2 regions of the Synechococcus sp. MIT S9508 genome follow, and region 2 is predicted to be linked to the other one. Evidence: predicted binding sites of a transcription regulator. Region 2 holds the regulator's gene; the other holds the start of a gene.

Region 1 (3,356 bases), 400 kb from region 2:
GCTCGCCAGTAGGAATGGCAGTAATGGGAAGACGATGCTTTCGCTGAGTCGGTCATTGAGCAGCGTCAGAAAGGCGCTGAGCAGAGTGGGGACACGTGGTTGCTGCAAGGCAGCCGCTGGGCAGGTGAGACTCACATTCCCATAGGCACTGGCCATGGTCCTGCGTTTGATCGTTCCTGCTGACGAGATTCTTCTCCGGGAGATCTACGCCGATGCCATCGAGAGTCAGGCTCCACAGTTGTATTCGGATCAGCAGGTGAAGTCCTGGGCAGCACTCGCCTGGTTGCCTGGTGTGCTGGATCAAACCCTGAAGCAGGGTTCCGGCTGGATCAGTGGTGAGGATGCCGCTTTTGCGATGCGTTATCCGCAGGACCGGCTTTCTCTTCTGTATTGCCGGGGCCGTGCGGCACGTCAGGGCCACGGCAAAGCGCTCCTAGAGAGACTTGAAGCCGATGCGATCGCGGATGGCGTCAGATCTCTGCGCACCGAAGCCAGTCAGTTCAGTCGTCCGTTGTTCGAGCGCTATGGCTGGAGCCTGGTTGCTCCGGAAACGATCACGATCGCTGGAGTGCCATTTGAGCGCTATCGGATGCACAAAGCACTGGGCAAGCTGCGCAGCTGATCAAGCTGATCCAGTGCTCGACCTTGCTCGAGGGCAGTGGTGGCCATCGCAATGCCCGAATCGAGATTGTCGCTCAGGCCAGCGTTCCAGAGATAGGCCCCTGCATTCCAGCGCAGAGCTTCGCTGAGGGGACCACGGTTGCTGAGCGCTTCGAGGGCCTGGCTCTTCCAGGTGCTCTCCGACGACCACACCACGTCTGCGTTGTGGCATCCGTGATCGCGGGGGTGAAGGATCAGACGTTCAGCCTGACCATCGCGGACACGGGCTGTGATGCAGGCCCGACCGATGGGAAGATCTGTTCCTCCTTCCAGGCCTTTCACAGTGAGCAGGTCGGTTTCGCCTGCAAGCCTGAGCGCTTCCCAGGCCCGGCTTTCGGTTGGTGGGTGCACAAACCCACTCACCAGAAGGTGTTCTCCCTGGTGGGCCGTCCATAGGAGCTCGAGGCTGGCCACGGGAGGCCGTTTTCCCAGTTCTTCCCGGTAATGAATCAGTGTTTCCGCGATCGAGAAATGATCCGGTTGATGGATGAGCGCGAAGCCATGTGTGTTGAATCCTTCCTGAACAGTTCTCAGGGGCAGTCCACCCAGATTCAGATCCAGAAGGCGGAACAGATCGATGGCTGTGATGCCGTATTTGATCGGCATGCGGTCACCCCCCTGCAGCACGACCGGTTGACCGCAAGCCACCAGCACCAGGCTGGTGAGTGGGTAGATGGGCGCAGTTCTGGTCCGACCGTCAAATGGCATGCCGAAGCAGAGCGGTCTTCTCTGATCGGTAGGGCTGTAAACAACGGGCCCCATCGATCGATAGGTGTCGAGCATGCCGGTGAGCTCTTGGGGCTCCGGCCGGCGTATGCGGTGCGCAATCAGGAAAGCGCCAATCTGTGCCGGCGTGGCCTCCTCCCTGAGCATGAGTGCCAAAGCATCTGCAGCTTCCTCTCGACTCAAGCCTTTGCTGGTGTGTTCGCCGCTACCGACTTTGCGTAGGTGCTGTTTGAAGCGTTCGCGGCCGCTGCCGACAGTGCTTGTCAAGGGCGGTACCAACGCTTCATGCAGTGTTCTGCAGCGAGGTCACTTTCAGGGGTAGCGATTGCTACCGATCGTTTCACGCAAGCATCGAGAGCCCTTCGAACCGTCCATGTTGAGGATGGCTGGGATTATGGCGCCCATCGGCGTAATAGAGCCGCTCAAGCACCAAACTTGTGGTGACGCTTGAGTTGTGATTCTGGTGATTCAGCAGTGTGGCTAGTGTGCGAAAAAGAGTGTTCACCGATCAGACGTTCAGTGAATTCAATAGAACAGTTTTGAATCCATCGAGATGTAGTCAATGCATCCAAAATAGGTTTTGGTTTTGGTTGCCTTTGTAGCTGTTTTCTGCTGCAAGGCGCGACAGTCTCTTTTGGATTTTTTGTATTTTTTATGACTGTTTCGTCCATGTCCACGCCATCACTGGCGGCCCCATCGTCCTCTACATTGACCGCCTCGTTGATGGCTGCCAAAAAAGCGAAAGGGATGAGTTTCGCGGATCTTGAGGCGGCTCTTGGGCTTGACGAGGTGTGGATTGCTTCTCTGTTCTATGGACAGGCCACAGCCTCTGCCGATGAGGCGGAGAAGCTGGCGTCCTTACTGTCGTTGGACCCCGCAATCACAGCTGCGATTCAGGAGTTTCCGACCAAAGGCAGTCTTGAGCCTGTGATTCCAACCGATCCCCTGATCTATCGCTTTTACGAGATCATGCAGGTGTATGGCATGCCGCTGAAGGATGTGATTCAGGAAAAGTTTGGAGATGGAATCATGAGTGCTATCGATTTCACCCTGGATGTGGACAAAATTGAAGATCCGAAGGGTGATCGTGTTCAGATTACGATGTCCGGAAAGTTTTTACCATACAAAAAGTGGTGATTCCACTTTTTGGTTTTCACTGAAGCAGTGTCATGAATTTTTCAAGCCCGACATTTGTCGGGCTTTTGTTTGCTCAGGTTCGAAATTGCTGTTGCAATTGTTGGCAGGCCAATTGTTTGCGTGATTCACTGCTGAGCGTTTGGCTGAGCTCTTTCAGCCAACGTTGACTGATCGGAGTTGCGATGCAGCCAAGGGCACGGAACGCAGCAGCAGCGACATCGTCGGATCCGGTTTTGCACAGATTCGATAGGCGTTCACTGATTACCGCCCCATCCCTGCGTTGCAACACCCGAATCGTGGCGATCACCACTGGATCGCGGAAATCGTTGAGGGGTTCAGTGCATAACTCGAGTAATTCCTCGTCGCTCAGGCTATGAGCGCGGAAACCCACTAACTGCAATCCCGCTAAGCGATGATGTTGTCCGGGGTGATGCAAACACTCCTTCACCACATGTTCTGGAACATCTGCACCCCAGCAAGACAAAGCCTCAAGGATGCACAGGTTGACTTCAGCTAATTCGGAGCTGTTTTTGAGTTGATCAAGCAGCCAGTCCCTCGCTGCTTGCTGGTGGCATAGTCCAGCTGCCAGTACAAGATCGGGAAGTGCTCCATGCTGCTGAATCAATCGTTCAATGATTGGCCAGCCTTGTTCAGCCAGCATTCCAAGTTTTTCGCATAGCGCACGGCGTAGCTCAACTGAAAAGCTGGGAGAGTAAACCTCCTCCAGCCATTCGGGCTCCAAAGGAGCACGTCGTGATTTTGAAAGCCGTTCCCAGAGAACGGCTTCATTCACGGGTAGAGACACAGAACATCAATCAGCGGGCGCCAAGCTC
Region 2 (3,356 bases):
TACATCCGGGAAGGCGTACACCACGCTCTCACCGCGCAACACATTGGCCGCTGAGCGCAGTAGCACCACCCAGGTGCCAGGCTTTCGGATGGCTTGTTCCAGCCTTTCAATGTCCTGGCGGGGTACGAGGATGATCTGACGATCAGGAGCCTGTTCGGGCAGAACCTTCTGAAAAGCCTGCAGATTGGCTTCCCGCAGCACCTGGTCAATCACTTGCCGGGCTTGATCAGGACGATCCAGCTTGAGCGTGACAGTGGCCAGCGGCTGGCCACTGCTGATGGCCACATCTCCACGTCGCAGCGCTATCAGGTTCTTCTCCAATTGCTGGAGCTCCGCTTCGCCTGAGCTGATGCGTTGACGCACTGCTCGAAGTTCATCATCCGTGCGTTGGATTTCCGCATCGCGGTTGCGCACGTCCTGGCTGAGTCTCTGCCGTTCTGCCTCAAGTCGGCGTGTCTGCTCTTGAAGGGGTTGAAGTGTGCTGCGCAGCTCCCCGGCTCGTGCCTGCGCATCCGCCAGGATCTTTCTGGCTTTGATTTCATCTGCCCGAGCCTCTTCGAGTTGCTGCCGTGCCTTGCGCTGAGCCTTGCGGCTACCCTTCAGGTCCAAGCGGCTGCTGCGCAGGCGGGCTTCGAGGTCATTGAGTTCAAACAGACCAACGCGCAGCTGGCGGCTCACCAGCAGCATCAGCCCAAGCGACAAGGCACTAATCAGGCTCCCCGTGAGCACAGTGATCACCACCGCGGTTTGACGTGGGCGAAGACCGAAAAGGCTCAGCCGGGCTTTGCCGACCCTCGAACCCAGTCGGTCACCAAGAGTGGAGAGCACGCCCCCGAGGATCAGCAGGGAAAGCAGCAGCAGCCAGCCGGTCACGGTGCGTCAAACATGCGGCAGGCCGCTGAGGTGCTGCCCATCTTCACCTGTAGCGGGGTTAACTGAAACGTTTGGCCAGTGCAATCGGATCCAGAACAGTGATCTTCTTGCGGTCAATTTCGACCAGGCCTGAATTGCGTAGATCGCCAAGCAGACGCGTGATCGTGACACGCGTGGATCCGATCGCTTCAGCGATGGCCTGATGAGACAAACGCAGGTCAATGGTGATGCCCTGGGGGCCAGGCATCCCGAAGTCTCTGCAGAGGACAAGCAGAAAACTCACCAACCGGGAGGACATGTCCCGGTGCGTGAGGGTTTCAATCATCGTCTCGGTCTGCAGAATTCGGCTGGAGAGACCCTGAAGTAAAAGCAATCCCACGCTGGTGTTCGCTTCGATCGCCTGGCGTACAGAGCTCGCTGGGGCTGTCACCATTTCCACTCTGGTGAAGGCCACGGAGTGATAAAACCGATCGGAGCGATGTCCGGTGAGCAGTGAGAGAACGCCAAATAGGCTGTTTTCTCTCAGCAGGGCAACGGTGATCTCTTCACCCGACTCATAAACCCTCGATAAACGCACAGCTCCTCGTCGGATCAGATAGACGCGCTCGGCCGGGTCTCCTGGGAAAAAGATGGTTTTGTTCCGTTCCACCATTTCGGTGCTGGCACCTTCCAGATCACGGATCACTTCCAGCAGGGTGCGGCTGGCGGGGTTGGGCGCATTGGTCAGGCTTGTTTCTGCGGACCGCCCAGGCTGGGGAGCAGTCCGACTAAAGCCGCGCATCACTTCGGCCATGACCAACGCATCAATGCGGGGAAGTTAAGGAGCGATGCGCGGTCACCCTGTAGCAACGAACACGGTTCTCCTGGCTCAGTCTTCATGCAGTGCATCCAGCTGTGCAGCCATGAGCTGCTTCAACCCTGGTTCGGCAAGGTCCAGCAGGCTGTTGAGCTGCTGGCGACTGAATGGTGCACCTTCGGCAGTGCCCTGCAACTCCAATAGGTCGCCGGAGTTGTTCATCACCACATTGAGATCAACATCCGCCCGACTGTCTTCGCTGTAGTCCAAGTCCAGCAGAGCATGCCCCTCTATCAGTCCTACAGAGACAGCCGCTACCTGGTTGATGACCGGATGAGTGCTGATGCGATTTTGTGCAACCAGCCGCTCGCCGGCCTTTTGCAGGGCGAGCCATGCCCCCGTAATCGCTGCAGTCCGCGTTCCCGCATCCGCCTGAATCACATCGCAGTCGATCAGCAGGGTGTTCTCAGCCAACGCCTTCATGTCGATTGCCGCGCGAAGGCTGCGGCCGATCAGGCGCTGGATCTCCTGGGTGCGTCCTGACAGTTTCATCAGTTCCCTTCGCTGGCGATCAGGGGTGGATCCCGGCAGCAGGCGATATTCAGCGCTGAGCCACCCCAGGCCCTGATCCCGTCGCCAGCGCGGGACGCCTTCTTCATGGCAGACGCTGCAGAGCACGGTGGTGCGTCCGGTGCGCACGATCACAGAGCTCAGAGCGAAGCCCATGGGATCCCAGTCGATCGAGAAGGACCTGAGGTCGGCGGGTTTGCGGCCATCGTTGCGCTGGGTCTCGCTCATGGGGAACCGGATCGGGATCTTGAGCCTGCCAGTTGGCGTAGAGACACCAGGGATGGTGTCAAAGGGATTGTGATTTGTGCTTTCGCCGCTAGATTCAAATTCCGCTGGATCGATTCGATTCCAGTCACATGGAAGCGACCGAGATGACCGCCAGCCTGAGCCCAAGCCATCGACCCCGCCAGCAGAGCGGTGCCGATCATCGGGTTCTGAACCGTGCGGGTTTGCATCCTCTGCCATCGCTCCAGCCACAGCAGCCCCTGCATCTGGTGGCTCCTGAAGGGCAGTTGCAGGTGCATACCGCCCCTTATCGAGGAAGTTTCGGGACAGTTTTGAGTCAAGCCTTGCGTTCTGCTGGGCTTGGTAGTCGTGTTGCAGTGATGCAGTTCCTCAAAGGTGGTGTGGCTCAGGGGCCTAATGCGGCGATCACTCTCTGCGATCGGATGGTCTGGATGAGACCTGCTGTGATGGGATGTCTTTCGGATCAGGCCAGCTCAGCTGACCCCACAACGGTGGATGCTGTCCAAGCGGTCTGGCAGATCTGTCGTCGCCACCTGGCTAGCGGCGATCTTGATCAGTTGGTTTTGGATGAACTTGGCTTGGCCATTGCTCTCGGCTACCTCAACGAATCTGAGGTGCGTGACAGCCTGGACGCACGTCCTGGTTCCATGGATGTGATCATCACAGGACCGTCGATTCCGGACTCTCTCATGGGATTAGCCGACCAAGTGACGGAACTGCGCAGGGGTTTCTGATGCTCAAAAATGACCGTTGGATCACTGAACAGGCTGCCGCTGGCATGCTCGAACCCTTCCAGAAAGGGTTGATTCGCCATCTCGACTCTGAGCAGAAGCTGGCACCTGTGCTCAGTTTCGGATGTTCCTCATATGGC

Evidence for each region. The regulator NtcA, encoded in region 2, controls nitrogen genes in cyanobacteria. The targets are predictions, from matches to a motif close to GTANCNNNNGNTAC.
Region 1: the regulator NtcA is predicted to act here: its motif matches at 1,705-1,718, upstream of SIB42_RS03055 (anthranilate phosphoribosyltransferase family protein).

The regions. Positions count from the first base shown of each region.
Region 1 covers NZ_CP138941.1:607,241-610,596, forward strand. The annotation lists gene SIB42_RS03045 (MFS transporter) at 1-156, opposite strand, end outside; gene SIB42_RS03050 (GNAT family N-acetyltransferase) at 155-622, shown strand; gene SIB42_RS03055 (anthranilate phosphoribosyltransferase family protein) at 583-1,653, opposite strand; gene SIB42_RS03060 (hypothetical protein) at 1,809-2,120, opposite strand; gene cynS (cyanase) at 2,071-2,523, shown strand; gene SIB42_RS03070 (HEAT repeat domain-containing protein) at 2,597-3,316, opposite strand; gene SIB42_RS03075 (formate/nitrite transporter family protein) at 3,339-3,356, opposite strand, start outside.
Region 2 covers NZ_CP138941.1:211,713-215,068, reverse strand. The annotation lists gene SIB42_RS01220 (DUF3084 domain-containing protein) at 1-873, opposite strand, end outside; gene ntcA (global nitrogen regulator NtcA) at 932-1,666, opposite strand; gene rph (ribonuclease PH) at 1,742-2,467, opposite strand; gene SIB42_RS01205 (cob(I)yrinic acid a,c-diamide adenosyltransferase) at 2,611-3,219, shown strand; gene dcd (dCTP deaminase) at 3,219-3,356, shown strand, end outside.